DNA from 3 places in the Ferdinandcohnia sp. FSL W7-1320 genome. Region 3 is predicted to be linked to each of the others. Evidence: riboswitches for the same ligand, from Rfam matches in the RefSeq annotation. Region 3 holds a riboswitch; each other region holds the start of a gene.
What was found. Region 3 has a riboswitch for cyclic di-GMP ahead of NST91_RS09255 (DNA-binding anti-repressor SinI). Riboswitches for the same ligand answer to the same signal wherever they lie in the genome.
Positions count from the first base shown of each region.

Region 1: it holds a riboswitch for cyclic di-GMP, as region 3 does, so the genes downstream of both, NST91_RS24080 (methyl-accepting chemotaxis protein) here and NST91_RS09255 (DNA-binding anti-repressor SinI) in region 3, are expected to answer to the same signal.
Region 2: it holds a riboswitch for cyclic di-GMP, as region 3 does, so the genes downstream of both, NST91_RS02095 (sensor domain-containing diguanylate cyclase) here and NST91_RS09255 (DNA-binding anti-repressor SinI) in region 3, are expected to answer to the same signal.

Region 1 covers NZ_JBBPAM010000001.1:5,021,409-5,032,292, reverse strand. Annotated here, with positions in the region: gene NST91_RS24110 (LysM peptidoglycan-binding domain-containing protein) at 1-2,410, shown strand, start outside; gene NST91_RS24105 (LysM peptidoglycan-binding domain-containing protein) at 2,407-2,691, shown strand; gene NST91_RS24100 (YecA family protein) at 3,538-4,632, shown strand; gene NST91_RS24095 (hypothetical protein) at 4,778-5,143, shown strand; gene NST91_RS24090 (YwzD family small protein) at 5,273-5,401, shown strand; gene NST91_RS24085 (Gfo/Idh/MocA family protein) at 5,719-6,690, shown strand; cyclic di-GMP riboswitch class I at 7,029-7,114, shown strand; gene NST91_RS24080 (methyl-accepting chemotaxis protein) at 7,203-8,879, shown strand; gene NST91_RS24075 (hypothetical protein) at 9,065-9,214, shown strand; gene NST91_RS24070 (hypothetical protein) at 9,303-9,758, opposite strand; gene tagU (polyisoprenyl-teichoic acid--peptidoglycan teichoic acid transferase TagU) at 9,937-10,869, opposite strand.
Region 2 covers NZ_JBBPAM010000001.1:412,943-423,826, forward strand. Annotated here, with positions in the region: gene NST91_RS02065 (MMPL family transporter) at 1-1,245, shown strand, start outside; gene NST91_RS02070 (nuclease-related domain-containing protein) at 1,399-2,319, shown strand; gene NST91_RS02075 (ABC transporter substrate-binding protein) at 3,556-4,629, opposite strand; gene NST91_RS02080 (ABC transporter permease subunit) at 4,626-5,429, opposite strand; gene NST91_RS02085 (ABC transporter permease) at 5,419-6,237, opposite strand; gene NST91_RS02090 (ABC transporter ATP-binding protein) at 6,227-7,336, opposite strand; cyclic di-GMP riboswitch class I at 7,618-7,681, shown strand; gene NST91_RS02095 (sensor domain-containing diguanylate cyclase) at 8,021-9,211, shown strand; gene NST91_RS02100 (DUF2653 family protein) at 9,424-9,711, opposite strand; gene NST91_RS02105 (hypothetical protein) at 9,699-10,145, opposite strand; gene NST91_RS02110 (gluconate:H+ symporter) at 10,350-10,884, opposite strand, start outside.
Region 3 covers NZ_JBBPAM010000001.1:1,830,856-1,841,739, forward strand. Annotated here, with positions in the region: gene NST91_RS09190 (YqzG/YhdC family protein) at 17-361, opposite strand; gene NST91_RS09195 (YgaN family protein) at 462-1,079, shown strand; gene NST91_RS09200 (ligand-gated ion channel) at 1,189-1,797, shown strand; gene NST91_RS09205 (hypothetical protein) at 1,844-2,467, opposite strand; gene NST91_RS09210 (helix-turn-helix domain-containing protein) at 2,571-2,957, opposite strand; gene NST91_RS09215 (TasA family protein) at 3,267-3,899, shown strand; gene NST91_RS09220 (TasA family protein) at 4,012-4,599, shown strand; gene tapA (amyloid fiber anchoring/assembly protein TapA) at 4,726-5,496, shown strand; gene sipW (signal peptidase I SipW) at 5,496-6,083, shown strand; gene NST91_RS09235 (TasA family protein) at 6,138-6,755, shown strand; gene NST91_RS09240 (DUF5658 family protein) at 6,897-7,193, shown strand; gene NST91_RS09245 (hypothetical protein) at 7,208-7,417, shown strand; gene NST91_RS09250 (helix-turn-helix domain-containing protein) at 7,459-7,785, opposite strand; gene NST91_RS09255 (DNA-binding anti-repressor SinI) at 7,962-8,090, opposite strand; cyclic di-GMP riboswitch class I at 8,121-8,210, opposite strand; gene NST91_RS09260 (YqhG family protein) at 8,589-9,383, opposite strand; gene NST91_RS09265 (DEAD/DEAH box helicase) at 9,361-10,884, opposite strand, start outside.

The DNA of each region.
Region 1 (10,884 bases), 3.2 Mb from region 3:
CATTTTTAACGGCAATGGACAGGAAAAAATGGTCACTGCAACTACAGATGAAAACGGGGAATACCGTGTGCCAGTTGACCTAACGGAGTTTTTAGATGGGGATTTGTCGTTTGAATTAACCCAGGTTGACCAAGCAGGAAATGTGAGTCCTGCAGTGACGAAGACTTTGATCAAGGATACCGTGGGACCAGACGAGATTAAGATGGAAACACCTCTGCCGATCTTTTCAGATAATGTTTTGGTGTATCCAATTCGAGGTGTTGTGGAGCCACATGCCACAGTCGTTGTTGAAATTTCCGATGGTGTCAATGCGATTACCAAAAAGATTGAAACGGATGGCGAAGGCAGATTTGAGGAAATCTTTGACCTAAGTACGCTCAGGGATGGCAAACTCAAGGCTACTTTCCGTGCGACAGATAACGCAGGGAATGTTGGTGAAGCGCAAACATTTACGCTAGAAAAAGATACAGCAGCACCGGCCGGTGTAGTGACGAATAAGCCTGTATATGTCAACAGCGGGAACATGTCCAATTTTACAATTACGGGCTCAAGCGTTGAAGAAGGCGCAACTGTTGAGATGGTAGTGAGCGATGGGACGACAACGGTGAGGCAGACTGCTCAGGTTGTAAACGGGGCTTTCCGGGCCAGTTTTAACCTTTCGGGGCTGAAGGACGGGCCATTAACCTTTGAAGCACGACAAACTGACCGTGCTGGAAATAGAAGCATCGTTGAAGCGACAACAATTGTGAAGGATACGGTGGTTGAAAATGCAATCGCAACGAAAAATGGCTTCCGTTATGAAAACCTGCAGTACATTTATACCGTCATTGGAACCGCTGAGGCAAATGCAAAGGTGGAGGTTTCCCTCTTTGATGCCAATAAGAAGGTGCTGGTAACGCGAATTGCGAATGCAGACAAAAATGGATTTTATTCCTTAGATATATTTGTCGACAATGTCTCTAAGGTTGCTTCGGCATCTGTTATCCAAACCGATGTCGCTGGAAATAAGAGTGAGGTGACGAATGTTTCGTTAAGTTCATACACAGTTACGCAGGGCGATTCCTTGTATGCCGTGGCAAAGCGCTATAATACAACCGTTGATGCATTGATGTCGCTAAACAATTTGACGAGTAGTACGATACAGCCGAATCAGACATTGCGCCTGCCGATTACGGCGAGTGAAGTTGTCAATCTTGGGTACATGTATTTTGGTAATACGAAGCAGTATGTGAGTACGGTAAATTCCACAGGACATGCGGTAAACATTGTGTCGCCAAGTTATTTTGATATTAACGCGGATGGAACGCTGAAACTTACTTACCAGGTAGATCCGAATTTTGTCGAGACAATGCACCGCCAAGGAATTCGTGTTGTTCCGTTTTTAAGTAATCACTGGAATCGTGATGTCGGTCGTGCCATGCTTGCAAACAAGGAGCTTGCGGCTCAGCAAATTGCCGATGCGATCGCGCGCTACAACTTGGATGGTGTCAATGTAGATATTGAAAATGTGACGGATGCTGACCGTGCAAATTATACGGAATTTGTAAGATTGCTACGTGAAAAAATCCCACCGACAAAGGAAGTTTCAGTTGCGGTGGCAGCGAATCCAAATGGCTGGACAGCAGGCTGGCATGGGTCATATGACTACACAAGTCTTGCGAAGTATGCCGATTATCTCATGATTATGGCGTACGATGAGAGCTATCAGGGAGGAGATCCTGGGTCAGTCGCAAGTTATTCGTGGGTTGAAAAGTCAATCCAGTATGCGCTCGCGCAAAATGTAGCGCCAGATAAAATTGTCCTTGGCATTGCGCATTTTGGACGCTATTGGATTGAGGGTCAAAGCTATGGCGGTTACGGAATTTCGAACACGCAGGTCCAGACGATGATTGATCGCTATAATGGGACCGTTGTATTTGACGAAGTGAGTAAAACGCCAAAAGCGATTATCACGATTAAAAAAGGCGATCCTGTGACAGTAATAAACGGCACGACACTTTCTCCGGGCACTTATACGATATGGTTTGAAAATGAAGAGTCCATTAGTAAGAAGCTTGAGCTTGTCGGCAAATATAATATTCGCGGTGTCGGCAACTGGAGTCTCGGCCAGGAAAATAAAAATGTCTGGAACAGTTACACGACGACATTGCCAAACACCGTTCCTGTCGTGTCACCAGTGTATACGGGGCCAACTCAAAACTATAAAACATATACCGTATCGGCAGGCGATACACTCTGGGGAATCGCTAATCGAAACGATACAACCGTAAGCGAATTGCGGGAAGCGAATGGCCTAACGACAGATTTACTGTATGTGGTCAAGTCTTACGGATTCCAACGGACGAGGCTAGTGTGGTTACACCACCTGCTACGCCTGAAACTGGCACTACTGCACCGGTGTATACGGTGAATTATACAGTAGTAGCGGGCGATACGCTGTCAGGAATTGCTGTTAAAAATGGCACAACCGTGACCGCCATTAAAAATGCCAACAACTTAACATCGGACATGATCTACATTGGGCAAGTATTAAAAGTCCCAACAAACGTTGTGGTTCACACTGTGGCATCCGGCGAAACCTTGTATGGTATCGCCAAGCGATATAACACGACCGTTGCAAACATTAAGACAACCAATAACTTAACAAGCGACATACTCAGTATCGGACAAACGTTGAAGATCCAGGTTTAGATTGAAGACCCGAATGCCTTTTGTGGCATTCGGTTTTTTGGTAGTGGGAGCGAATTTGGGCTAGTGGCAGTAAAATTTGATTAGTGGCAGTATTTTTGGGCTAGTGGCAGTATTTTGAGATTAGTGGTAGTAAATCTGGAATAGCGGCAGTATTCCGGCTAGTGACAGTAAATTTCAAACAGTGACAGTATTTCTGGGATAGTGATAGTATTTTGAGATTAGTGACAGTAAATCCCCGGTGCATTTACCTCGCAAAATTTGAGGCGAAGCGCTATCGTCCATAAATTCTGTTTATCAGCCATAATTTTCGATTATCGGCCGAAAAAATCATTTATTGGCCATAAAATTTAATTATTAGCCGTAAATCTTTGTTCCAGTTATTAGATTGTCTTTATTTTAATGGTTGTGTTGAAGTTGATATTATAAAATTAGAACCTCCAAATATTTGGAGGTTCTATTCCGTAAAACACCCTATAGTTACGCATTTTATTCTCCTCCTTATATGTAAATCGACAATGCATTTACCTCGCAAAATTTGAGGCAAGCGCTATCGTCCATAAATTCTGTTTATCAGCCATATTTTTCGATTATCGGCCGAAAACGTCATTTATTGGCCATAAAATTTAAATATTAGCCGTAAATCTTTGTTCAAGTTATTAGATTGTCTTTATTTTAATAAAAACAATCATCTACCTTTGCCGATAGCAAGTATAATAATGCTGATTTTCACAGGTAAGATAAGAAATATTAACAATAGAATGAATTTATCGCCAATTGGCCACAACACCCACTGATATATCCAGAAGATGTGATATGATAGTGTCATAGGATAACAGAGAAGGGTGAATGAATTTCATGAAGGTAGCGGGACGGAATGACCAGTGCACGTGCGGGAGTGGAAAAAAGTATAAAAGATGCTGCGGACGGTCTACGGTTGTTTCCATTGATCAAGTCGTTGAAAATGAACTGAACGATGTCCAACATGATATGTTCCAGTACGCCATCCATTTGTATGAAGAGTTTTTTGATGACGTTCTGGATCAGTATAGTGATATTTTTGATGAGCTTCCAGATGATGTCTATGATTTATTTTCATTCTTTTCGCGCGTTTGGATCATTAGTTCGATTCCGACTGATGGAAAAACGATTTTGGAAGAGTATGTTGATATTTACGGTCCAAAATATAGCCGCCCACGAACACGCGACCTTTTACAGAGATGGAAGGCTGCAAGACCGTCTGCATATACCGTGACAGAGCTTGATGAGCAAAGAACGTATATGAAGGTTCAGGATATTTTTACGGGTGAGCAGCATCAAGTGCGAATTTATGAGATGGAAACAGATGTGGAGGCAGGCTATTTTGTGTTCGGAACGTTGTTGCCTGCAGGTGCGAATTCAATCTTTTTCCCGACATTTCTTGAATTGCCAACGGAATATGCGGGCGATATGCGAAACATGATTCTTGAACTCTTTGAAAAAAGCAGTGAGACCAGTCCAGTTGAGTTTATGTCCAATGAATTTATCGATGTATTCATGGTTTTTATGTTCGGAAAGGCGAAAGTAACGGCGGATGATTACCACTGGCAGACCTCCAAACAGCGAGAGGTCGCCGAAATGTTTCAGATTCGGATGAAAGAGTACGATTATGACGAGGAAATCGTAGGAATTGGTCTTTCACTATGGCATAAATACTGCGAACGCAAAAACCCAAGGATTATTAAAACAGGCATTTATGAGGCAGCTTTGGTCTATATGCTTGAAATGATCTATCCGTATGAAGGTCTTTCTACGCATGAGGAACTTGCGGAAGAATTTGATGTGTCGCCAAGCAGCATCTCGACAAAATTTAGAGAACTCGAAAAAGTCCTTCAGGAAGAGCTTGAGAAATACGATGAAATGATCAATGGCCCTGATCTAGATGATGAATTTTTATTCGATTAAAACCGTGACAATCCATTTGATGGGTTGTTTTTTTGGGGTTAAAAGAAGTGTGCATCCGACCTTAGTACCATTTTTACAGAAAATAAAGGAATTTGTCGATTTCTGTGTAATCTGTAGAATGTAGCTACTAAAGGGAGGGTTTGAAATGAGGAATTTTGTCAAAGTTTTGGGAATCGTGCTTGTGTTGTTAATGCTTGTACTACCTGGAAATACTGCATTTGCTCATGGGGATGATTGCGGATGTGGCGACTATTTGCAAGGAGCAGAGCGTAACAAGGCGGTTGCGAGCATATTGAAATCGAATGAATTTAAAGTGGTGAAAGCAGATAAAAAGAGTAACGGATACCAGTTTGTCGGGGCTAATCAGATTATGGCAATAAAAATGCCTAACTCTGAGGGGAAAGTCTACACAATGGTCGCTGTTCCGTTTGTTCACGAAAATGGCGAAGTGTTATTATCAGTTTTTGCGGATGGAGTTCATATGGGTGACGGACCTCCTCCAATACAATAAGTAAGTTTTGATCCCTGACAAATCGTTAGGGTTTTTTTGTTAAAATTTTGTCACAATTTTCCTTTGCAAAGTTTGCTGAATAGTGTAAAATGGATTTTAATTGGAAAATGAAAATGGTAGGTAAAAAGTATGAGTTCTGAACAACTTTTAAAAATAATGGTAGACATTCAGAAAAAAGTAGAAGAAACATCTTCTATCACAACTGAAGAGGTTATGCAGGATCTAATTGGTAAATTAAAAGATTGCCAGTCTGCATAATTCGATATGAACTTTAAGGATGAAGTCAGAGGATGAACTCTGGCTTTTTTTGTTTCAAGATAAAACCTTTCGTAATCTCCTAAAATATGAGAATATGTAATTGTTTAGTAACTTTATTGCTTAGAAGTCCACTACTTATATTAGTAAGACAATGGTAAAAGAGTTTACAATTTAAGGAGTATAACCCTTGGCTGAATAAAGTTATGCCTCCGGCGGATGCCACGATTTTTCAGTGGACTTTTTTCGAGAAAGCTCGAAAAAAATCGGGCGCAAATACGCCAAGGCGCATTTGATTCAATAATTTAGGAGGAACTCAGATGACAAAGGTTCGTTTTGGTGTTTTATCAACCGCGAAAATTGCGAGAAATACAGTGATTCCAGCGATGGAGCGTGCACATAATGCAGAGGTTGTGGCTGTTGCGAGTGAAAGCGGGAAGGCGAAAGACTTTGCTGTTGACCTTGGCATTCCAAAGCATTATGAATCATACACCGATTTATTGAATGACCCTGAAATTGATGCGGTGTACATTCCGCTTCCAAATCAACTACATAAACAATGGGCGATTGAAGCTGCGAAGCACGGAAAACATGTGCTTTGTGAAAAGCCAGCAGCATTGACCTCACAAGACGTGGAAGAGATGGCGGCAGCTTTTAAAGAAAACAATGTGATTTTCATGGAAGCGTTCATGTATCAGTTCCATCCACAGCATAACCGTGTGAAAGAAATGATCGCAACAGGCGAAATTGGTGATGTGAAGTTAATTCGCTCAACATTCTCCTTCCTCCATGATTTGAATTCTGGAAGCATTAAGATGCAAAAGGATCTTGGTGGCGGCGTGTTATATGATGTGGGTTGCTATTGCATCCATGCAAGTCGTTTGATTACGGGTGAAGAGCCAGTTGAAGTGAAGGCAGCTGCAAACATTCACCCGGCACATGACGTCGACATTACGGCAGCAGGTACGCTGAAGTTTGAAAGTGGCGTAATTGCGAACTTTGATGTTAGCTTTGAGCAATCATTTAAGGAGCAGTATGAAGTGGTCGGCACGAAAGGTTCGATCGTAGTGAAGCATGCATTCCGTCCTGACAATGAAGGTGGAAACGGTGTGCTTGTGGTGAACAACGAAGGAGGCCAACGTGAAGAAACGGTACAAGGTGACCAGTATAAGCTTCAGGTGGAGCATTTTGCAGAAAGTGTTCTTTCTAATAAACAACCGATGTACAACCTCGATGAAACGTTGAAAAATATGCGCGTGATCGAGCAGGCACTTGCTTCCGCTCGTAACTAAAAAGTCAGCCCCCGGGCTGGCTTTTTTCGTTTCTTCCTTTTTTATCTCCCCTTACTCAAATCTATCAAAATTTCTCTCCCAAACATGTATATCTATCAAAAATCCGGCAATACTAGATTACTAGAAGATGGGACACAGGGACAGGTCCCTTGTCCCAGAAAAATGGAGGGATTCGATGATGATGAAGGTGAATGTGGAGTTACCTGAGGTTCTACCGGCGAATAAGGAAGATTTTATGAAATTGTTGCTAGAATTAGTAGTGAAAAAGTAATGGGAATTATGATGTGGTCTATTGTTGAAGAGTAGAAAAACTTATATACTAATAGAAGAAAACGTATATCAGAATAGGGCAAACTCTCCGAAAGGATTGGACGCAAAGCCTAGGGTCTACCGTACACTGTACCATGATCGCCTGGCTGCCAATAATGTACGCTTGTTGGGCCATTCTTTTAGTGATTGGTCTTATTTTTTTGCCTGAATTTCTACTATTCTACGAGGAAGAGGTACCATAGATGAAAAGTATTCGAACAAGGTTATTTGTTAGTTTTTTTGCCATTATCATCCTTTGTATAGGCTTAGCGACCTATAATTACATAGCGGTGTCCAATATGAATCAGAAAACGGACGATGTTGTGTCGGAGGAACTCTCAGTTTTACTAGAATATGATAGTTTGAAATACAATATTGCCCAGAGTATTGCGCTTGCGAGGGCGTATGTACTGTATGGGGATGATACCTATAGAAATGAGTATGATGTTTACTCGGTAGAATTTGATTTAACGGATCGAAAATTAAATGCAATGAAGGTAAAAGAGGTTGAAGAGCTTATAAGGGAAATGAAAAATTGGCGTGAATTGATGAAGGAAAAAGTTTTTGCCCCTTATGATAGCGGGGATACTGAGCTTGCGATGCATAATTTGAAGACGTATATCCAACCGAAGTCAAATGAATTGATGGAACAAGTTAAAAAGCTCACGGATGATCGAGAAAGACAGATTGTCTCAACGGGTACGGACGTTGTGAAATATGGTCAATCAGTGAACTTCGTAGGACTTCTGGTCACAGCTGCTGTGATTATTTTAGGAATTGTGATTTCGATTTATACCTCTGTGGTGATTGCTAGACCGGTAAAAAGTGTCGCAAGTCGAATGAAGGCGATTTCCAATGGCAATCTTCAATCGGAACCAATTAAAACGAAGCTCAAAGATGAAATTGGTCAGCTTGTTTTGGCGGTTAATGAGATGAATGAAAATTTAAAAGGCATGTTTAAGAAAATGGTTGTCGTCTCCGACAGTGTCACTGGTCAAAGTGAAGAATTGACCCAGTATGCGGATGAGGTTATGGCGGGCAGTCAGCAGATAGCAGTCACAATGGAGGAACTTTCACGCGGTGCAGAAGACCAGGCGACGTCTGCTACCACATTAATTGAAAAAATGTCCACGTTCTCGGACGAAATCATGCATGTAGCGGTTAAGGGCGATAGTATTAAGGAACAATCACAAGGCATGCTTGCCATGACAAACGACGGCAGTTCATATATGGAAACATCGATTCAACAAATGTCGAGCATCTATGAAAAAATGAAACAGTCACACGCGCTTGTTGTTGGTCTGGACCATAAAACAAACGAGATTACGAAGCTTGTTAAAGTTATTCAGGAGATCGCGGGGCAAACGAATCTTTTAGCATTAAACGCAGCAATCGAGGCAGCCCGCGCAGGAGAACACGGAAGAGGATTTGCGGTTGTTGCCGATGAGGTTCGAAAGCTTGCAGAACAGGTTGGTAAATCGGTCGCAGAGATCACAGAGATTGTAAAAGGTATCCAAACAGAATCAAAGCAGGTCGTTCAATCCTTAGATGACGGCTATCAATCCGTTGAAGAAGGCACCAACCAAATTCAAACGACCGGAAAAACCTTTAATGAATTGAAACGAACAATTGAAGAAATCGGTACACAAATAGAAGCAATGTCAAGCTCGTTATACGGGGTACTTGACGATACAAGAGAGATTAGCGGTGCCATCGAAGGAATTGCGGCTGTCGCTGAAGAATCAGCTGCTGGCGTTGAACAAGTATCCGCAACCGCCCAGCAATCCAGTAGCTCCATGGAAGAAGTCGCCAAAAGCGCCAAACAACTCGAAGAAAACGCCGGCGAACTAAACGAACTCATCCAAGCCTGGGACAAATAGTGCTGGGGGAAGGACCCTTAGGGCAATTTCATGTGCCAGGGTTCCAGCCGCCGCTGTAACCTCCACTTTGGGTCCCAGCTGAACCTTGGGACACAGGGACAGGTTCCTTGTCCCAGAAGGCTGATGGACTCCTCCACCAGCGAAATGGTATATTATAGAAAAAAGGGAAGAGAGGAACTTCAGTAGTGGTAAATATCGGTGACATTCTTTTTCAATTATTTGCACTTCTCGTTCCAATTAGCATAATAGTGGTACTCGTTTATGTGGTACGGTTCTCAAAGCGGGTTAAACGAATGGAAGCGAAGCTAGATGAAATATCGAAAAAAGTAGAGTAGGACTTGGGAGAGAATCCCAAGTCTTTTTTTCTGAGAGTGTTGGTGACCAGTTTTTATCTCAGAAAAAGGATGCCTGTGTTGGCATCCTTTATTTTTTAACACTTACTTTTACATTACGAAACATGAATTTGGTTTTTTCTTGTTTGTTCGTGAGTACCATCGCGTCAATCTGGGAGGTGGTATCCTGAAGCTCGACCTCAAGCTGAACCGTCCGCCACGGATCATGCAAGCCAATCACCGGCGATACCGTCTCAGCTAAAAAAGTTCCTCTTGCATCAGTCTCATCCACAAGTAAGTAAACGGCGGCCTCTCCCTTCACCTGCACCTCAAATATAATTGTTTCTCCACCTTTTACCCCTCTAGGTGAAAAAACAAATCCTTCGTTTTCCTCAGCGCCCTTCGTTTTTACCTCAAAAGTACCTTCCTCGACCTGTACGACCGTAGCGCTCACACCAAAAAAAGGTGACTTCTTCTCCGCAGCAGAAGCAGGCGATACCGAAAGAAATAATAATGCTATACAAAGTAAAAATTTGAATTTCATCATTAGGACCCTCCTTTGAAACAATGAGTCTGTTCCATTAGTATGTGGAAAAAGGAGGAAAACATGTAAGGCATAAAAAAACAACCGGTATTATAACCGGTTGTTTACAACTTCTAATTCCAAGATGTGGTGGGACAAGGGACCTGTCCCTGTGTCCCACTGAACCCCTTGGCATATCTACCTATTCAATTTCTAAGTGTTTTTTCAAGCGGGAAGAGACTGCTTGGCGCTCGTCTTCAGAGACGATCCAGTACCATGCGTCTAGGGTTTTGCCGACACCATCGATGCTGAATTGTTCAACGTTTTGACGTGCATCCTTGTAGTTCGCCTGAATAGTTTTCATTTCATCGAAGGAAATATCGGTCTTGACGTTATTGCCAAGTGCTCCGAGAATATCATCAATTTTTGTAACGGAGGAGAAGCTGGCTCCTTTGTTGATAATCCCTTGGATGACCTGCTTTTGGCGATCTTGTCGTCCGAAGTCACCACGAGGATCGTCATAGCGCATTCTTGAATATTTAAGGGCTTCTTCCCCATTTAGAGTTTGTGTTCCTTCTGAGAATGAAGCACCCTCATAAGAGAACGCGAATGAGCTGTTCACCTGGATTCCGCCAAGCGCGTCAACGATTTGCTGTAATCCTTCCATATTTACCTTTACATAGTAGTCAATCGGTACATCTAGGAAGTTCTCGACGGAATCAATTGTCATATCGACGCCACCAAATGCGTAAGCATGGTTGATTTTATCTTGAGTTCCTCTGCCGACAATTTCAACACGTGTATCACGTGGAATGCTCAACATCTGCATGGAATTCGTTTTAGGATTAACACTAACAACTATTAACGTATCAGTACGACCCTTGTCACCCGAGCGTTCATCAACACCCATGAGCAGAATGGAAATCGGATCCTTTTTATTAATATCGATTTGATTTGTTCGTTTATCTGAAGGGCCCCGTTCCTCATGCATTTTTCCTACAGTACTCGCAACAGATTGATATAAATAAACGGCATAACCACCGACGGCTAACAATAAAACAAGAGCAATTGTTCCAATAACCTTTGGCCATTTCCGTTTCGGCTTTTGTTTCGAATGTCGGTCAACACGACTCATTTCAATCAACACCTT
Region 2 (10,884 bases), 1.4 Mb from region 3:
CCTGTCTTTTTCTCAGGCGGGACAGTATTAGCGGCAATGCTAGTATTATTCTTCGCAGACCTTGGAGATTATCGTAATTTTGCTCCAACCTTCGGCACAACAATGGTAATCATCATGATTGCATCTGTCACACTCGTGCCAGCACTATTTACACTTTTCGGTAGAAAATCATTCTGGCCAAAGGTACCAAAAGTAGGGGATGCAAAAGTAAAAGATAACTCCATCTGGAGCAAAGTCGGAAGAATGGTTGTTAAAAAGCCAGGATTATATGTCGCAATTGTAGGGATTTTTCTTGTTATTTCTGCAGCCAATATGTTTAACTTAAATTACGAATTCGACACGATGAAGTCATTTCCAGAGGATATGCCATCACGACAAGGATATGAACTCATCGAGGAGAAATTTGCAAAAGGTGAACTTGCACCATCTACAGTCTTGTTTGAAGGGAAAGCGGCTGTTACAAAGGAAGAGCAGGATGCGCTACGCGATGAGTTACTAGCTCAAGATCTTGTAAGTGACGTTAGAATCAACGGAACTGCTGAAGAAAATCGGGTTCTAAATTTCTCTTTAACGTTTGAAGAAGGGCCATATGATATAGAAACGATTAACGCAATGGAGAAGATGATTTCAAACTCTGAAACCATTTTGAAGGATGCGGATGTAGATGGAGAACTCTACTTTGCAGGAGAAACCGCAACTAAAGTGGATGATCGCTCAACAAATAATCGAGACGTTATCTTGATCGTTATACTTGAAACCATTTTAATTTTTGGTATGCTAATTGTTCTTACAAAATCATTTAAAATGCCTATTTATATGATGGGTACAATCTTAGTTTCATTTTTAGCGGCATTAGGATTAGGTATGTTCTTAACAAACTTATTCTTTGATATCGACACGATAGCGAATCGTGTTCCATTATACGCATTTGTTTTCTTAGTTGCACTTGGAATTGATTATAATATTATGCTCATCTCAAGATTCCAGGAAGAAAGAAGAAATCATTCAGTAAAAGAAGCTGTACAAATAGCAGTAGCAAAAACAGGCGGAGTCATTTCATCTGCGGGTGTCATTTTAGCTGCCACCTTTGCGGTCCTCATGACACAGCCGGTTCAATTATTATTTGTCTTCGGCTTTATTGTAGCGGTAGGAATTCTGTTAGACACATTCCTAATCCGGGGAGTATTGTTACCTGGGTTAATCGTACTCTTAGAGAAGGATAAAGCGGTAAGTAAAGAAAATTAGTGATAGAAAAGAAAGGGCCTGTATCAATTTAGATACAGGCCTTTTTATAGTGTATGGATTTGTGTTCTAATTAAATCGAATTTTAGGTAATTGACAAGATTTGTGAATTATGAAACTATTATATTGTAAAAATTTAGAAAAGGAAGGCTAAAGATGATACTTAAAGCAAGAAAGGTTCCAAATCACCTACAAATACGGCGTTACTTAAAGCCCCGAATAGTGTTTACTGATGGGCAAGTAAAAAAGTTACTAGCTGATGAAAAAGGCTTTGAAGGCGAATGCAATTTCGATGAACTAATAGCCCGATCCCCTGCATCCACATATCTTCAACTATATGACCTCCTCCTTGAATGGCGAAACACAACTTTTCAAATTGACTCACTCCTTATATGTCCATACAAAATCTATCTTTTCGATGTCAAAAACTTTGAAGGAGAATTTTATATTGAGGGTAATCGATGGTACTTTTCATCTGGGTATGAAATAAAGAATCCAATTCCTCAACTAGAGCGCTCTGAATCCCTGCTTAGACCACTCATGCAATCAATAGGTATTAATCTTCCCATTGAAGCGAAAATCATTTTTGTTAATCCCGACTTTACCCTTTTTCAGGCAGATAGACATCTTCCAATCATCCTACCTACTCAAATTAATTCTTTGTTAAAGAAGTTCGGTTCTGCTTCTATGAATACTAGTGGATCATTAATAGGATCGGCAAAAGAACTAGCCCTACTTCATAGTGAAAATTCTCCATTCAATGATAAGCTTATCCCTGAATATACCTATCAATCTGTGAAAAAGGGAATCTCTTGCGTCGATTGTGGATCGCTATCGGTTAGTTTGAATGGAAGATACCTTATGTGTGAGAGGTGCGGGGCAAAGGAAGCTCTACATACAGGTATTATGAGATCACTAGAAGAATATAGGGTGCTCTTTCCAAATAGGATACTGACCGTTTCTGAGGCTAATGATTGGTGTGGGCTTGATATGAATAGGCTTAGAATGCAGAAAATATTGAAGGAGCATCTTGTTATGGTTGAGGGAGGAAAATCAACGTATTACCGTTTTATATAAGTGTAGTAGTGGAAATTCACTTCTATATTATTTTTAAGCGAGATGGATCAAAAGGCATTGGTAAATAAGGGATACGAATGCTTTTTTGTGGACAGGGCAGACAAAAGTATTTGTAAAATCCAGGAAAAGGAAAAAGTGACATTAGGATCGATGATAATTGTAATTCATTTCCATTTCTGTATCTTTTTTAAGCGAAAATGACCAAAAAGCATACGCAAATAGGGGATACGAATGCTTTTTTGAGAATAGGTGAAACAAAACCATTCGTAAAATCCAATAAAAGGAAAAGGTAACTTTGGAATCGGCATGGATTGTAATAAAATTCCATTTCTGAATGATTTTTAAGCGAAAATGACCAAAAAGCATACGCAAATAGGGGATACGTATGGTTTTTGAGGATGGACAACACAAAACCATTCGCGAAATCCAATAAAAGGAAAAATTAACTTTGTAATCGGCATGAATTGTAATAAAATTCCACTTCCGTATGATTTTTAAGCGAAAATGACCAAAAAGCATACGCAAATAGGGGATACGAATGCTTTTTTGAGAATAGGTGAAACAAAACCATTCGTAAAATCCAATAAAAGGAAAAGGTAACTTTGGAATCGGCATGGATTGTAATAAAATTCCATTTCTGAATGATTTTTAAACGAAAATGACCAAAAAGCATACGCAAATAGGGGATACGTATGGTTTTTTGAGAATAGGTGAAACAAAACCATTCGTAAAATCCAATAAAAGGAAAAGGTAACTTTGGGATTGGTATAAATTGTAATAAAATTCCATTTCCGAATGATTTTTAAACGAAAATGACCAAAAAGCATATGCAAATAGGGGATACGAATGCTTTTTTGAGAATAGGCAGCACCAAACCATTCGCAAGATCCAATAAAAGGGAAAAATAGCCCATAAGTTGAGTAAGAATGTAACGATATTCAACTTATGCATTATTTAAAAACGAAATATTGAACGCATAGTCTTTGTTTACCCCAGAAGCAAAAAAGATAAAACGCAATAAACGAACACAAGGACCGTATCGGTTATGATACAGTCCTTGTATTCGATGCTAGCTCCAAGAAAGAGCATCTCGGCTCTCTTATCTAGCCAATCCCCTCTGAGGGAAAAAGATGCCTTTTTTCAGTACTTGCCGACCACGACAGGACGGCTAAGCTTCTGAGGTAGGCACAAGAGTACCTACCTTCAGCTGGAATTCGGGCACCTTGCGCTTTTCTGTTAGTTCTGTCCCATCTTAAATTCTAGGAAAAGCTGGTTATAGATGGCGAGGTTTTTTTTCCCAAGGTTTTCATACACCTCAAGCTTTTCGGTTAGCTCTGGAGATGGGTAGAAACGCTCATCAGACACCATATCTTCTGGCATATATTGTAGTGCTTCTTTGTTTGGAGTAGAGTAGCTGACGTATTCCGTGTTTTGAGCTGCTACTTCCGCATCCAGCATAAAATTAATAAACTGATGTGCGCCATCAATATTTTTGGCCGTCTTCGGAATGACCATATTGTCAAACCAGAGGTTAGAGCCTTCGCTTGGTACGACATAGTTCAGATCCTCATTTTCCCACATGATATCAGCGGCATCACCCGACCAAACAATTCCAATCGCAGCCTCGCGATTTTGAATCAGTACTTTACCCTCGTCACCAACAATTGCTTTTACATTTGGGGTAAGCTTCATCAGTTTTGCCTTTGCTTCAATTAAGTGGTCAAGATTAGTATCATTCAATGAATAACCAAGAGAGTTAAGCCCCATTCCAATGATTTCTCTGGCACCATCAACCAAGATGATTTCATTTTTTAGGGAAGGGTCCCAGAGATCATTCCAGCTTGTAAATTCTTTACCATCAAGCATGGTAGAGTTATAGACAATGCCGACCGTTCCCCAGAAATATGGGACTGAGTACTGATTCCCCGGATCAAAAGGAAGATCCATGAACCGTTCATCAATGTTTTTTAAATTTGGTAGTTTTGAATGGTCAAGAGGGATGAGTAAGTCCTCTTGGCGCATTTTATCAATCATATATTCAGATGGCACCGCGATATCGTAGGTGGTTCCACCTTGTTCGATTTTTGTCATCATTGCTTCATTAGAGTCGAAGGTTTCATAAATAACCTTGATTCCAGTTTCTTCTTCAAAACGATCGATCAGTTCTTCGTCTATATAGTCGCCCCAGTTATAAATCGTCAACGTGTTCCCACCAGCGAGACCCTGTGATGAATTTAAATGGTGGATAAGGTAGAGTAACCCACCAGATACAAGTGCAATTGATATAAAAGCACGGATGAGCTTCGTCATTTCCGAACCCCCAATCCACGTGTGTTTCCTCGTTGTGCAATAAAGTAATATCCAACAACAAGAAGCATTGTAAAGATAAAGAGAAGAGTTGACAATGCATTAATATTTAACGAGATTCCTCGTCGTGCAAGAGAATAGATTTCAACAGATAGCGTTGAGAAACCATTTCCTGTTACGAAAAATGTAACAGCGAAATCATCGAAGGAATACGTAAGGGCCATGAAAAATCCAGCAAAAATTCCTGGTGTGATGTAAGGAATAATCACCTTTGTTAGAACCTGCCATTGGCTTGCTCCGAGATCTCTCGCTGCATCAATTAAAGAAGGACTCATCTCTTTTAGTTTTGGCAGTACCATAAGTACAACGATTGGAATACTGAAGGCAATATGTGAAAGTAACACAGAATAAAATCCTAATTTAATTCCAGCCATTGTTAATAAAATTAAAAAGGAAGCACCGATAATGACATCAGGACTTACAATCAAGACGTTATTTAACGATAGTAAAGTATTTTGAGTTTGTCTTTGTTTAATCGAATGAATCCAAATGGCTCCAAGCACGCCAATAATGGTCGATACAAGAGCAGAAAGCAAGGCAATCACAAATGTATTTAACACGATGATTAGCAGTCTAGTATCCCCGAATAGCTCTTTATACCAATCCAAGGTAAAGCCCTCAAAATTGCTCATCGTGCCACCACTATTGAATGAGTAATACACGAGATAGAAAATCGGTGCATATAAAATGAAGAAAATAATAAATAGATACGCCTTAGAAGAAATAGCCAGTTTATCTCTCATTTTTAGCACCTCGTTTCTTGCGGTTTCCAGTTGCGACCATAATTACTACCATAAAAATAATCAGGAAGACAGCTATTGTTGAACCCATGCCCCAATCCTGAGTGACAAGAAACTGCTGTTCAATAGCAGTACCAAGTGTAATCACTTTGTTTCCTGCAATTAGTCGTGTCAGCATGAATAATGATAAAGCAGGAATAAATACAACCTGACAGCCAGATTTTACCCCTTGAATCGTAAGTGGAAAAATCACACGACGAAACGTAGTCCATTTAGATGCCCCAAGGTCGCGAGAAGCATCTAGCAGACTAGGGTTTAATTCATTTAACGAGTTGAAGATTGGTAAAATCATAAACGGAATAAAAATATATACAGATACAAACACAAAGCTAAAATCCGTAAATAATAATTGTTTAGAGCCAATACCAAACACTTCAAGAATCGCATTCGCTGTGCCATAAGTTCCGAAAATTCCAATAAAAGCATAGGCTTTTAATAGTAAATTAATCCAGGATGGAGCAATGATTAATAATAACCACAGATGTTTATGTTTTGTTCTTGTAATTAAATACGCTGTCGGATATGCAACTAATAGAGTTACAGCTGTAATTAAAAACGCATACCAAAAAGAGCTCAGCGTCATTTTTAAGTAAACGGGTGTGAAGAATGTTTTATAGTTTACTAAAGATAAATTTCCCTCTATATCAAAAAAAGAATAATAGAGAACAAGTGTAACTGGAGCGATAACAAATATGAGAATCCATAATGCATAAGGGATAAAAACAAGATTACGTGTTACCTTATTTTCCATGGCTTTCCCCGTCCACGTATGCCTCTAAACGACGATCATATTCTTCTTCTGTTTCACCAAGACGCATAACGTGTATTGCCTCTGGGTCAAAATGAAGTCCAATTTCTTCGCCAACTTTAGCCTTCTTAGTTGAATGAACAAGCCACTCATTTCCATCCTTATCCAAACCGCAAATTTCATAATGTACTCCTCTAAATAACTGGGAATCCACTACAACTTGTAGTTTTCCTTTTTCAACAGAAGTAATTTCTAAATCTTCTGGACGGATGACAATTTCGACTAATTCATTGTCTGAAAAACCTTGGTCAACGCATTCAAATGTCTTTCCGACGAATTCTACGAGAAAGTCTCGATGCATTTTTCCTTTTACGATATTAGATTCACCGATAAAATCAGCAACAAAACGATTGATTGGTTCATCGTATATATCAATAGGGGTACCACTTTGTTGAATTTTTCCTTCATTAAGTACAAATATCTCATCAGACATGGCAAGAGCTTCTTCTTGGTCATGGGTAACGAAGATAAAAGTAATACCAAGCCGCTTCTGAAGGTCGCGAAGCTCGTATTGCATTTCGGTACGAAGCTTCAAATCGAGAGCGGATAATGGTTCATCCAATAAGATAATCTCGGGTTCATTAACAATTGCACGTGCAATCGCAACACGCTGTCTCTGACCACCTGACATTTCTTGAATTTCACGATTTTCATAGCCTGCAAGATTAACAAAGCTTAAAGCTTCTTTTACCTTTTTATCTATTTCAGATTGCTTCAATTTCTTTATACGTAACCCAAAAGCAATATTTTCAAATACATTAAGATGTGGAAACAGGGCGTAATCCTGAAACACTGTATTTACTTGACGTTTATTTGCAGGTGTCGTATTTACTTTTTTACCATTAAAATAAACCTCACCACTTGATGGTTCAATAAATCCTGCGATTAACCGAAGTATCGTGGTTTTTCCACACCCAGATGGACCGAGAAGAGTATAAAATTTTCCTCTTTCTATTTCAAAGCTAACATTGTCGAGAACAGCTGGATCATTGTCATACTGCTTTGTGACATTTTTAAATTGGATTATAGGTATACTGTTCATAGCAACCCCCTTCTTTCTATTAATAGAGATAAGATTCATAACGTAATCCGGCATAATTATACACGAATCGGCAAAAAAAACAATAATAATTATAATTGTCAAGTCAGAAAACTAGGGAAGACTATTTTCTTATTGAAACAAGAGAAGTGTATAGGGCATTTGGGATAGGAAAATTTTCCCGTTTTTAGCAAAAGATTATAACGATTTCATTGACCAAAGAGGAAAATAGAAATATAATTATAGTACTATTTAAAATACTCTTTCTTTAATGAGTTAATTGGATAAAGTAAGGGCAAATTCATTGAAAGATGAAGACGCAAAACTATAGGGGCTAAAGTTCACTAGTGTTCAAAATGGAAGATAAAAAGGACCGAGAAGTTCAAGGCGGCGTAGCTTTTTTGTACCAGAGCGTATGTAATTATACGTGAGGAACGTAGAAGTAAGCCAACCCAGAAATTCTATGTGTCATTTTTACCTGAGTTTTGGAACATCCTCATTTTGGACATGCCAGCCAGTTACCGAGTACAGCTCGTATCGAAAGAACGTAGATTAATCGGTATATGATTAGTCTTTTTTTATACCAAATTATTAACAATATGTTGCTACTATATTACTAGATTTTTGGAATTGGAACATTTCAAACGAATTTTGGAACATCCTCTAAAAAAATTTGGAAGTGATTACATGGAGAAAACAATCCAGAATCTTAACTTGCTAAAAAAATTAAGCGAACTAATTGAGATGATTGGTTCTGAGAAGACTCTAATTTCTGACGAGGTTCGTACTTTACTTAATCAAACATGTCAGGAAAAAGAAGAACAAGAGATTACCAGTACCCTTTTAAATCAACTCCAAGAAATAAACGAACAAATGGAAAACATGCATTGGATGAATAAGCATTACCGAATCCTACATGATTTCGCACAAGTCTGCAGTAAAACATTAAATGAATCCGTCCTTCTCCAAAAGTCTTATGAAATGGTTTCACGTGTTATGCCTACTGATGCATTTTATATTGCATTGCATAATCCTGGTGACAAACATATTCATTTAGTCTTTATTATGGATAATGGCGAACCAGCTCCTCCAAGTACCGTAGACTTTGGCGAAAACTACACATCAAAAGTCATCAAAACAAGGGAAATCGTCCACCTCAAACATCAAAACCAGAACATTGAATATGATACGAAAATGGGTGAGGGGGACGAGGACACAAGCTCCTGTCTTTTTGTACCCGTTGTCATTGATGACCAGGTCAAAGGTGTCATCTCAACTCAGAGCTTTAAAGATTTTGCTTATCGGAAAGAGCATGAGGAACTACTACAAATGATCGGAGCGCAAGTGATCAACTCGATTGAAACAGCAAGATTATATGAAAAAATTTACACAATGTCTCGTACGGATGAATTAACAGGTTTAAAAAACCACCGTGCCTTCCATGAGGATTTAGCACAACTGATCAAAAATGAGAATGATGAAATAACAGTTATGATGATAGACTCTGATGATTTAAAACAGGTCAATGATCGCTTTGGGCACGATGCTGGTGACCTATATTTACAGGTACTAGCATACGGAATGAAAACGGTATGTAATGAAAAGTTTGAGGGGTATCGTTATGCCGGAGATGAGTTCATGATTCTGATTAAAAATAGCAGCGACACGTGTGTAAAGGAAATTTACGCAACTTTAAATGAGTATTACAATGAAAACCCAATCATCATGGAGAATGAAAAAATCATTGTTTCGATCAGTACGGGTGTCGGGATATATCCACACCATGGAACGACCGTAGATTCTTTAAAAAAGGCAGCCGACCAAGCGCTATATGCTGCAAAAGAAAGTGGAAAAAAACGCATCGTAATAGCGAAATAAAAAAGCTCATCCAAATGGATGAGCTTTTTACTCGTTGTCCAGCTCCAGGCACCATCGGCACGAGGTCACAAGCCAATCGCTTCTGAAGGTAAAAATCACCTTCTGTCAGCGCTCGTCTTGTGCTGATCGCCCATGCCAGGATGGCAAGGATTCCAGCGTTATGCACAGGACGTGCATGCTTTTAGCTGGAATTGGGGCGCCCTGCGCTTTTCTTAGTTGATATGGGCAATAATACCTTCTTCGTCGTCCAACACAAGTTTGATTCCGGCATATGGGTCACGGTTAAGAAATTCGCCTAGCCATAAACGAATTGCTTCAATTAAGTTCGCCATAATGAGAACCTGCTTTCGATCGTTCACGTATACTTCTGCGGAGAATCCGTAATCATCGTCATACATCAGCTCCACTTCAACCTCTTCAGGCTTTACTTGCTTTTTTAAGCCGATATAGACACAAACTGCATTTATAATTTCCTGTTCAGAAAGTATTAGCGCTGCCATGGATCAGTCTCTTTTTTCTTTTTATCTTTAATCATGACGAAGATTTTTCGAATGATGGAGATCAGAACGTAAATCGCAAGAACGTTAATCATTAATCCTAAAAATGAACCAAGCATACCCATTCCACCTAAAAGACCTCCGAATAGGAATCCTGCAAGTCCACCAAGCATAAGACCCTTCATTAATCCACCAGACATGAATCCACCTTTTGGAGTGGTAGGAGTAGTAGATTTGTTCGTAACATTGTTGTCTTGTTTTTTCTGTTGTTGCTGGAAGTTTGATTTATTTTTGTTCCCAATATTACTATTGAATCCTCTTTTACCTGATTTGTATCCCTTTGCTTCTACAGCCGTTGGTTGGTCTTGGAAAACAAAGCTCCCAAGCGGGGAAAAAATCAAAGTAAGTGCTACTAATGCTGATAATATCTTTTTCATATGATAGAAATACCTCCATAAGTTAGTTATTTTATTTATAATAGTATACCTTATTATCCAATCTATTGCGCTTTGCAATACCTCCTCATCAACTTTCTCTCTTATATACGATGAAAGCAGAGTTTGGTTTCGCTTTTTTTAAAAAATATGATTGGTAAATAGTAACAAGAGCCCTAACGAAATTGTTAGGGCTCGCAGAATGTATTACATAAACATATCAAGGATCAAGACAACACCCAAACCTACAATAGAAGTTGTGAATAGTAATAGACCCCATGTCTTAAAGGTATCTTTAATGCTTAGACCGAAATATTCTTTAAATAACCAGAATGATGCGTCGTTAACGTGTGTGATTGTGTTACTACCAGCCGCTGTTGCAAGAACCATTAATACTGGGCTAACATCAAATGTATCGATTAGAGGACCTACAATACCAGCAGCAGTTATCGCTGATACAACACCTGTACCTGTAGCAATACGAATTAAGGCAGTAATAAACCAAGCCATAATCAACGGTGAAATTGTAGTATTTTCCATCATCGAAGCAATATAGTCACCAACACCAGAATCAAGAATGACTTGTTTGAAGGCACCACCTGCACCTACAATAAAGATTATCATCGCAATTCCTTTGATAGCGCTTGAGAAAGAGTCCATTACAGTGTTAATGTCTCGACCTGTACGTATACCAAATACATAAATACCGATTAAAACAGCCACAAGTAAACTAATTTCTGCA
Region 3 (10,884 bases):
ATTATATGTAAAAGCACTATCGGTCTGTTTCCACAACGGTAATATTTTTTACTCGTTCAGTCTCTGGTTCAAACGTGATATTTACAAAAACACCGAATTCACGATTATCCTGCTTCAGCCAAAGTTTGAAACGTTCAACATACATTCCGTTTTTCTTATGTCTACCAACATGTAAATAATCAACAATTTGAGCGGAAGGATAACGTTTCTGTGTCTCCTCCATCGCAAGTTTTCCCCATTTTGCATACTCTGGGACTGGCTTTTTTTGCTCAGCTGAAAAAGCTGCAGAATCATTGTCGATAAAAACAGTTGGAGTTAATAACAAACAAAAACTACAGCCAATCAATATTTTACGCAGCACATACAGCACCTCACTTTTACTTTAGGAATTCCCTGCATTAGGAAAATTTATGCAGTTTAATGGAAAGCTATGGTATTATGAGAAAAAAGGGGGAGTGCTAGTGTGCAGGCTATTTAAAATGTCGATTGGATTTCTTTTTTTACTTGCTCTGATCGGCTGTAGAAATGAAAACAATCCTGCTAAGAAAGCAGATGGTGTGCTGACTCCGGTCAAACAAAATGAGAGAAATTCGCAAATCATTAGTTCACTCGGGTTCGATACACTTTTAATGTACGACCTTAACATAAAAAACGAAGATATAAAGATGATTCATGTTTGGGTAGAGCATTTTAAAAATGGAGAAAAACAAGAAGATATCGTACGAGGGGCAACCGCAACTAACGAAGATATGACGTTGTCTGCTGCCAAAATGAATTTTAACATGGATGACACTACATATGCCCAGTGGACGTTATCGATGACCGATGGCACAGGTTCTACCACGTTGCAGTCACCAGTTATGGAAGTTGATACATCAATCGGCACTGCTCAATCTCAACTCAATGACAAAATACATATTGAAGCAGAAAAGCCCCAAGCACTTGCGCTAATTGTGAAGAATGGCTCTAAAGGCATCAGAGTTGGCTTGGATGAGGATGTTATTGAAAACACAGTAAAAGAAAACGATGAAGTGTATGTTGTAAGGGTAATGATTAGTAAAACAGAGGAATATGAATAAAAAGCGATCTTATATCGGATCGCTTTTTTTGTTTGATCATTCTGCATGATTTGGACATTCTACGTGCATATTAACTTTATGTGAAAAGTTAGCTGGTAGGAGGAAAATCATGCGGAAACGAATTTTTATTTTTGCGATTTTGCTACTTAGTTCATTATTGCTTGTCAGTTGTAAAGGAGACGACAAGGCGAAAGAACAAGAGAAAAAAGAAGATCCAAAAGCAACCAAAATTCAACAAGCCGACGAACAAATCATGGATCTGGGCTCTTTAGGCTTTACAACAGAAGACCTCGTTAAAAATTGGAACGAAGCTCAAACAGAAATGAAAGATTCCGATAAAATTGAACAATTGAATGTAAGAAATGGAGAATTCAAACACGATGTCAACAACGGAATGATTCTTGAAGGAATCGTAAATGAAACAACAAATGAAGTCGTTCGTTTATCAATCGTGAAAAAAGACGTTGAATCAGACAACCTCAGCACTACGTTAGATAAATATGAAGACACAATTGCTGCATTCTTCTTATTGGTTGCCGTCACAAACACAGAAGAGGCAGTCAAAGAAGAGGATATTGGAAAAGTAACATATAAATTGGGACTCCTTCGTGACAAGGATAAAAAAATCAACGGAACCGCAACGCTGAACAACATTACGTATAAAGCCCAGGAGAATGAAAGAGGGTTAGTAATATCAGCGTTGGAGAAGACGGATTAAATGAAAAAACCTTGGAAGGATTGTTCCTTTCAAGGTTTTTTCAACATTATTCTCCTTTTTCTTTTAACAAAACTGTCTTTAGTTCTTCAACAACAGCATCAAATTCATTGCCTTCAGTTTCAATGCCATGTGATTTTGCTGTTTCGAGAATTTGCTTTCTCCTAGAATCTGGTTTCATTCGTAGTTCTTCGTATTTATTAGAGGAAGGCTTTATTAACTCGGGTTTCTCCCTATACGTTTCTTTAAGTTCTGTTATAAGGGCTTCCTCTGATTTACCTTCAACTTTAATTCCCGCTTCTTTAGCCTTCTCTTGGAGCATTATAGAACGAATTTCGGCTTGAATTTCCTCTGAATCCTTACCTTCAGTTTTAATACCTAAATCCTTTGCTAGATTGTTTGTATAATTATCAAATTGTTCACTCTCCCTAGCTTGGCTACGAAGATCACTCGTGGAATCTGAAGTTGTTGTTTCTTCGGTAGTTTCATTTTCCTGTTCGTTCATACTTGAGTCCTTCACTCTAGTATCATCAGAAGGTACTAAAACCTCGCGTTCTTGTTTGACGTCAATATCTGTATCTTCACTTGCTAATACGGGTATTAATTGTGTGGAGCCTAAACAAAGTACAACGATTATACCAGTTATCACTATTCCTTTTTTCATTGATTTCACACTCTCTCCTCTCATCTGTTATAAATAGTTAAACCAAATCATTCGACATGTTACATCTTCACTATTTCCATTGTTATATACTTTTATTACTCGGAATCTAAATTCAACATTTTTTTGTCACGTTATCAATATTATTCCCTCCTTTGTTTTTTATGTGACCATTTTTCCAGTTGCTAAATTTTATATAGTTTTGAAACTCTCTGAAGTCCTCTTTGCTTAATCCGTCATCAATTGCATTTTTTAAGAGCTTGGTCCACTCTTGATCAAGTGGTTCATTAGAATGAGGAATCGTTCTTTCTTCTCCTAATAAAAATTCAATATTTGTATCGAGTGGCTTTGAAATCTTAGTTAAGAATTGAATAGAAGGATTTTTTTGTACATCTCGTTCAATATAGCTTAAATATGACTTTGAAACTCCAGCGCGTTTTGCAAGCTCTGTAATCGTGAGACTTTTCTGCCTTCGTAATTCTTTAATCCTCGAACCGATCATCTTCCTTCTCCTTCGTTAATTTGAATACTTACACGTTCATTATAAGGAACTTATTGTTCTTAATAAAATAATAAAATAGTAAGGAAATAAGAGATATTACGAGAAAACGAACGATATACGTTCTTTATTAAGAAAAAATGACTGATTTTGGGATTTTTCAAATATAAGACTTATGGGCTATACTCACATTGTAAGTTCGTTACAAAGAACATAAATGAACTTTACTAAGTACAGTTCTGGTTGATCTCCTTATCAATACATAAGGATTCAATATAAAAATTTATAAGAGAAAAAGAGGAGGAAACAAAAATGAGTTTGAAAAAGAAATTAGGTTTAGGGGTAGCATCAGCAGCACTAGGATTATCACTAATCGGGGGAGGAACATTTGCGTACTTCAGCGACACAGAAGTATCACACAATGAATTTACAGCTGGTACATTAGATTTAGCAGTAAACCCATCAGTTGTAATTGATGTTGAAAACATCAAGCCTGGAGATATAATGGTTCGTGAATTCCTATTAGAAAACAATGGTTCTTTAGATATTTCATCAGTTGATTTAGCTACAGCTTATAACGTTGTAGATGCAAAAGGTGATAATGTTGACGACTTTGGTAAACACATTAAGGTGCTATTCCTTGAAAATGCTGATAAAACAGGTGATGGTTGGGTTATCGGAGATTATAATGATGTAATTGCAGAAACTACATTGTATGATCTTCAAAATATGGAACCAGATGCAGTTGAAAACGTACAAGGCTTCTTTACCCACTTATTTGGATTAAACGGTGAAGGTGATGGTTTAGAGAATGGTACTAGTGACCAAATGTATGTTGCATTCGAATTTGTTGACAATGGTGCAGATCAAAACGAATTCCAAGGTGATACTTTAAAACTAGATTGGACATTTACTGCTCATCAAACTGAAGGGGAATTAAAATAATATTTCATAATTGAAAAGGGGAAGGGGATTCTATCTCCTTCCTTGTATACATACTAGTTACAATAATCTTGTGAAAAACGTTATTTATAGGGAGAAAAAAGGGGAAACGAAGATGAGTATGAAGAAAAAATTAGGACTAACTGCCGCAACAGCTATTCTAGGATTAGGACTTATTGGTGGGGGAACATTTGCTTATTTTAGCGACACTGAGGTATCAAATAATTCGTTTGCTGCTGGAACATTAGACTTAGAGCTAAAAAGTACTGATGACAGTGCATATGTTGATTTAAGTGTTGATAATATGAAGCCAGGTGATTGGACAATTAAACAACTTCGCTTATATAGCGAAGGTTCACTCAAAATTAAAGATGTAAAAATGAACGTTGATTACACAGTGTCTGATACAAATGGTGACAATGCTGGGGAAGATTTCGCAGATCATATTCTAGTAAGAATTAGTGAAAATAGACAAAATGGTCCAGTTGTACTTGATTGGACACCACTTTCTGAAATTGAAGATTTAGTTGTTGCTGAAGATTTAAACTCTAAAACAGGTCCATTAAATAATTCGGACAGACAAGTATTAATTTTCAACTATAAGTTCGATGATAATGGTGCGGATCAAAATAAATTCCAAGATGACAAATTAGATTTCCAATTGATTTTCGATGCTAGTCAACAAGATGGGGAACTTAGATAGCTACTAATAGGGGAGGAGAGCCCTCTCCTTCCTGTTTTATATATATTTATGAAAGCATAGCACCTGAGTTGTTTTCATAAATATATATAAATCCAGAATTGCGAATTTGAAGGGGCTGAGATAGCATTGCGAAAAACAAGTAGATTACTAAGAGAAATGAATAAAAGATATAAAAAATACAAAATCATATTTAAGGCTGCCCTTGTATTTTATATTCTAATATTCGCTATGAATTATTTTACTTCAACAACAACGGCATATTTCACTTCTAAATCACAAGGTAATATCTTAATTACTGCAGGTGAATGGTCGCCACCAGATAATAGTAATCTTGTATTCCCTGAGCCAGCTAACGATAATCTAAAAGCATGTCCGGCAGATATGGAAGTTATTTTAAGAAATACTGGAAGCGACATGACGACACAAAGTATTTATGAAATATATTTCACTTCAGAGAATGGAAAGCCTAAAAATCAAGGTGAAAAAATTTATGAAGGTGTTATTCCAATTCTAAAAAGTGGAGAAGAGATTACGTTAACACATAAAACAAGTAATGAAGGATTTTATGAGTTTAAAGCTATTCAAACGAATAAACAGTTTGATGATGCATGGAGCAAAAAGAAGCTCAAAGTAAAATGCATGAACAACAATTCTAATCAAAATGACAATTCTAATGAAACAATCGAAGTTGAAACGGAAGAGCCAGTTATTGAAAAAACTAAGGAAAATAATATAGAACCTGAAAATGAACAACAAAGTAATGAAGTATCCAGTGAGGAACCAACAGAAGTTACAAATGAAGAAGCAACATCTGATGGGATGGTAGGAACAACTGGTGATTCAACTGAAATTGCGAATGATATCATAGATGATAATAAAGAGGAGAAGGATGAATAATGAATAAAAAGAAGGTAATTAAGAAGTGGATTAATCAAATTGTCACGAGCTTGCTCGTACTATTATTAATAGGGGTAGCAGCTTTGGTAGTTTCAAATAAAATCTCAGGTGGGGAACCAACAATTTTTGGTTACCAACTTAAAACTGTATTATCAGGGTCAATGGAACCAGGAATCAAAACAGGATCTATTATCGCAGTAAAAACAGGCGGAGATATGACGCGGTTTAAAGAAGGTGACGTAATCACCTTTATGGAAGAAGATGAAAAACTCATCACTCACAGAATTACTGAAGTCCTAAAAAACGAGAATCAAGTGATGTATAAAACAAAAGGGGATAATAACAATACAGAAGATATTAATCCAGTATTAGCTCAAAATGTAGTAGCCGAATATCGTGGATTAACGATTCCTTATCTTGGATATTTTGCTGATTTTGCAAGTTCAAAAAATGGAACAATCATATTAATGATAGTCCCAGGGGTTTTGATCTTCCTATATTCTATTTTCTCACTTTGGAGAACAATTTCAAAAATTGATATAAGCAATAAAACAAAAGATGCTATCGAAGAAACAAAAACTAATTAAGGATCAATATTCTTTAAATATTGATCCCCTTCTAGGGAAGGAAGGGAGCAAATAATGAAGTTAGGTAAGAGTTTTATTAGAATAATATATTTTATGACAGTGTGTACTCTTCTATTTTTTTTTCTAGCAAATCAAGTTAAAGCATCTCCATCTAACAACAATAAAGAAATAGATATCAATACAACACCTGAAAAAGTATTATTTGATGTTGATAATTTTAAACCGGGAGACTGGGCAACTAGAACATTAATCATAAAAAATAGTGGTACTGAGGATTTTAACTATTTAACTTCAGCAGATCGAAAGTCAGGATCGAAAGAATTGTATGAGGAGTTATTTCTAACTATTTCTGATAAGAATGGAGATATTTTCAAAGGAAAATTGGGGAATTTTAAAAAAATAGATCCTAGACCAATAGTAAGTGGTCAACAAGAGGAACTAATATTTACGGTAGAATTTCCTCCACATTTAGGGAATGAGTACCAGGGTTTAGCAACTGAAGTGGAAATGAAGTTCTATGCAGAAGGTACTTTAGGTGGAGTCCTTCCTGTTGATGGACCTAAATTGCCTGAGACTGGTACTAACACCTTTAATATACTAATTGCTGGTATAATTTTAGCTTTAGGTGGAGGTTTTATATTTTACTACCTGAGAAAACGTTTAAGATCGTGATTGATAGATATTTAATTTAATAGGGAGTATATTCGTTCGTGTATTCTTTATTGAGAATGAATAAAAGCGGATCATAGGATATATCTGAATAAGTTCTCAATATTAACTTAACTTTATTAATGATGATTTGCGAGGTTTCCAATGAAATTTATCCTCATTTTGCTAGCTTTTTTAAATCTCATAGACGCATTTATCACCCATTTCGGAATCCTTGGCGGCCATATATCAGAAGCCAACCCGTTAATGTACACAATATACGAAATCCATCCGGTCTTATTTTTACTTATAAAAGCAATGCTTTCTTTATGTTTGATTTCACTTTATTTTATCATTCGTATCCCAGTGAACCGATTAATTCGTTCTTTATCCTATATAGCCACTGCTTTATATGCATATGTTTTTATCCTCCATGGCTATTGGATTACTCAAATTTTCTAAATGGAGGAGTCTCTATGTATACAAAAACATGTTCAAGATGTTATCGACCATCTTTTAGGAGCAGTAAACAAGGTAAATGGAACTGTCCAATTTGTAATCATAATCTCGCAACATTTCGTGCCCGTGATGCTGGAGAAGCATATCCTTCATCATTACAGAAAAAATACCCAATTCCTCAACAATCTGAATCCCACAGTAATACCACTTTCGATACATACATATAAAATAAAAAATGCTTCAGGCAACCAATGTGCCGAAGCATTTTCTATTTATTATCCATCTTCCATTTGTTGAATTCTAAGAATGATCGAAATTCCTCTTTGGAAACTCCTGATTTCATTGCCTCGCGTACTAGTCTAGTCCATTCTGAATCAAGTTCTACACTTTCAGGTTCTGATTGTTCATGGAGCAATTCGTTGACTGTAACTCCTAATACTGTAGATATTTTTTCAAGAAATTGGATAGAAGGGTTTGATTGGAGATTCCGTTCGATTGAGCTCAAGTATGATTTGGCAACTCCAGCGCGATCTGCTAGTTCAGATAGGGATAATTGTTTTTGCAAACGAAATGTTTTGATACGTTGACCAATCATTCTTTCTCACCTTCCTTCATATACCTATTATAGCATATAACGAAGTAAATGTTTTATAACAAGAACACAAAAAACTGAAAAATAAAAAGGAACCCGATAATTTAGGTTCCCTCGCATCCTTATGTTTCCAATCCGTAGCTTCAAAAGGTTATTGTTATATGTATAGATAAGGTCCGTTATGCTGTTTTACTTTGGAGGAAAGCTTGAATATCCTGGACGCTCATTCCCATCTCCACTGCTTCTAATATAAGGTCGATCCAATCTTGATCCAATTGCTCATCTTTGTTTTGTACTTCATTTAACATTTCGTTTCCTCCCAAAATACAATTAGTATTCCAGGCAGTCCAGCCGTCTTAATTGTTACGTCCAATCTTAGACCTGTGACTTTGCGTCCCTATTTTTCAATAGGTTTGCCTTTGTCTGTTCGAATGTTAGCCGTCTACCTAAAACGATAGTCTCTTATGTATAGAACCTTTGTATTACATTTAGAAGTATAAAACATGAAAATGAAATTTTCTGTAAAAATCTGTCGATGTCAAAATATTTACAAAACACGAAATATAGTTCGTCCGACCAATCGAATTTTAGTAGTTTTACTCTATTTATGTAGAATAAACTCGAATTATAGGGATTTAGACCTATAAAATGTAAACTTAATGAAGTGGTTGGTTAATACATAGTGATATTCTAACCAGGTTTTTTGTAAAATTACCAAAAAATTGTAAGGAATTTGTCGAACGATTTCTTTTAAAATACCCTCAAAAAAATAGTACCTACCCTCGGAAGGTGAGGATAGGTCAATTTTACATCGTGTTTTGACAAAGATAAAACAACCCGCCATTGATAATTTCGACAAGAACTTTCGGTTCGTATTGCTCTTTGAGTGCTTCTTTTTCAATTTCATAGCTTTCAGGTTTTTCTTCGATGCCCTCATAAAAGGAATTTAGCAAGGCTAAATCTTCGTCCCAGCGCTGCCTTGCTTCATCTGCCCAAGAGTGGTCCTGAGTTTCAACATACCCTCGCACATATTGCTGGAGACGGTTAATTCCACTTTGTGGCTTAACAAGCGGTGACATTGTATACGTATGATCAGGTATCTTAGGAGTAAGCGGCAACTTTTCAACTTTTTCTTGGAAATCTTCAACAATGATTCCATTAATAAGCTGTAACCCGAGTGACATCAGCACATCACGCTTGCGGTCACTCTTGTATGAAATTTTTACATTCAACCCAAGCCACGGGAAAAGAGGGGTATTCCCTTGTGCACCGGGCGGTGATTGCTGATACAAGCGTATATAACTTGCGAGCTTTTTCGTCGATTCAAAAATCTGATGTAAACGGGGGGCACCAAAATGAATAAAGTCGCCCTTCACATTGTCAGGCGTTTGATCCCGATCTGTAATTAATGTAAGCTTCATCGGATTTGGAGTTCCGCCTGTTTTTTCAACATATGTCCAATAAAAAGGTCGATTCATTAATTGCTTATCTAAATCAACGGTTAATTGTACGGTCATATATCCGGGATGACGTTCAAGAATTTCACAATGGTTTGAAACAAAATAATTCTCAAGAAAGTTAACTATTTCCTGTTGCTGCATGCTGCTCACCACCATTTTGTTCTTCAAAGCTTATGATAGAAGTTAAATTTTCCATCTTAATTTTCATTTCACCCTCACTCCGCGAACGAAGCATGATATCCTGAATATGGTCTTCGATGTTACCGAGATCCAATCTTGTTAGGATATCATCCAATTGTCCAATCACACGCTCAAACAGATTAATTTTTTCATATAATAGCTTTAAAATATGCTCTTCAACCGTGTTCTTTGTTGCGAAATTATAAATATGAACATCTTTTTCCTGGCCAAGGCGGTGAATACGCCCAATCCGTTGCTCAAGCCTCATTGGATTCCAAGGGAGGTCATAATTAATAATGTGGTTACAGAATTGTAGGTTAATTCCTTCACCACCAGCTTCTGTTGCAATCAAGACCTGGAACTTACCTTTAAACAATTCTCTCATCCAATCTTTTTTCCCGCGTTTAAATCCACCTCTAAATGGAACAGATGAAATTCCATTCTGTTGCAGAAACCATTGTAAATACATTTGGGTTGCACGGTATTCGGTGAAAATGATGACTTTATCATCGATTTGTTTGATTAATTCAACCGCTTTTTCAGCCTTAGAATTTTGTGTAACCTGTTCGACCTTTTTCATGAGGCCCATCACCATATCCTCAGGGACCGCGCTACTTCCGTCTTCATTCTTTTTCTCAAGCATTTTCTTCAACGTAAAATATACAGCCTCTCGACTACTACAAGCCTCTCTTTGTAAGGTTAAGATTGAGAACATACTGGATGCAAAGCCTGAAAAGCTAGACCGATAGGCAGAAATGGCATCATATAGTTCCTGTTCAGTCTCAGAAAATTCAATTGGCACTGTTTCCACCTTGCGTTTTGTCCACTCAATTCCTGTATCGTCACGGCGATTGCGGATCATCACCTTATTCACTAATTCTTTCAAATGCTCATGGTCATCGATTGAACGACTCTTCTTTCCGAAAGATTCCTCAAAATTCTCCTGATTCCCTAAATGCCCAGGCTTCAGCAATGAAACAAGATTAAAAATTTCATCGATCCGGTTTTGAATCGGAGTAGCGGTTAATAGTAAACAAAACTTCTTTTTCAGGTTTTGAACAAATTCATAGTTTTTTGTTTTGTTGTTTTTAAGCTTGTGAGCTTCATCGATAATGATCAAATCATAATCCTGTTCATACACAATTTCACGATGTGGGCTTCTTTTTGCCGTATCGATAGACGAAACAATTACATCATATTGCTCCCACATATAGCTCTTTTTTTGCTGGACCGCTGGAATGTAAAACTTCTGATTTAATTCTGATGCCCATTGTGACACAAGGGATGCTGGAACAAGGATTAATACCTTCTTTACCAGTCCACGAATCATATATTCTTTCAAAATAAGGCCGGCTTCTATTGTTTTTCCAAGTCCAACTTCATCTGCTAAAATGGCTTTTCCGTTCATTTTTTCTACCACTTGCTTTGCAACTTCAAGCTGATGTGGTAGTGGTGTTAGCTG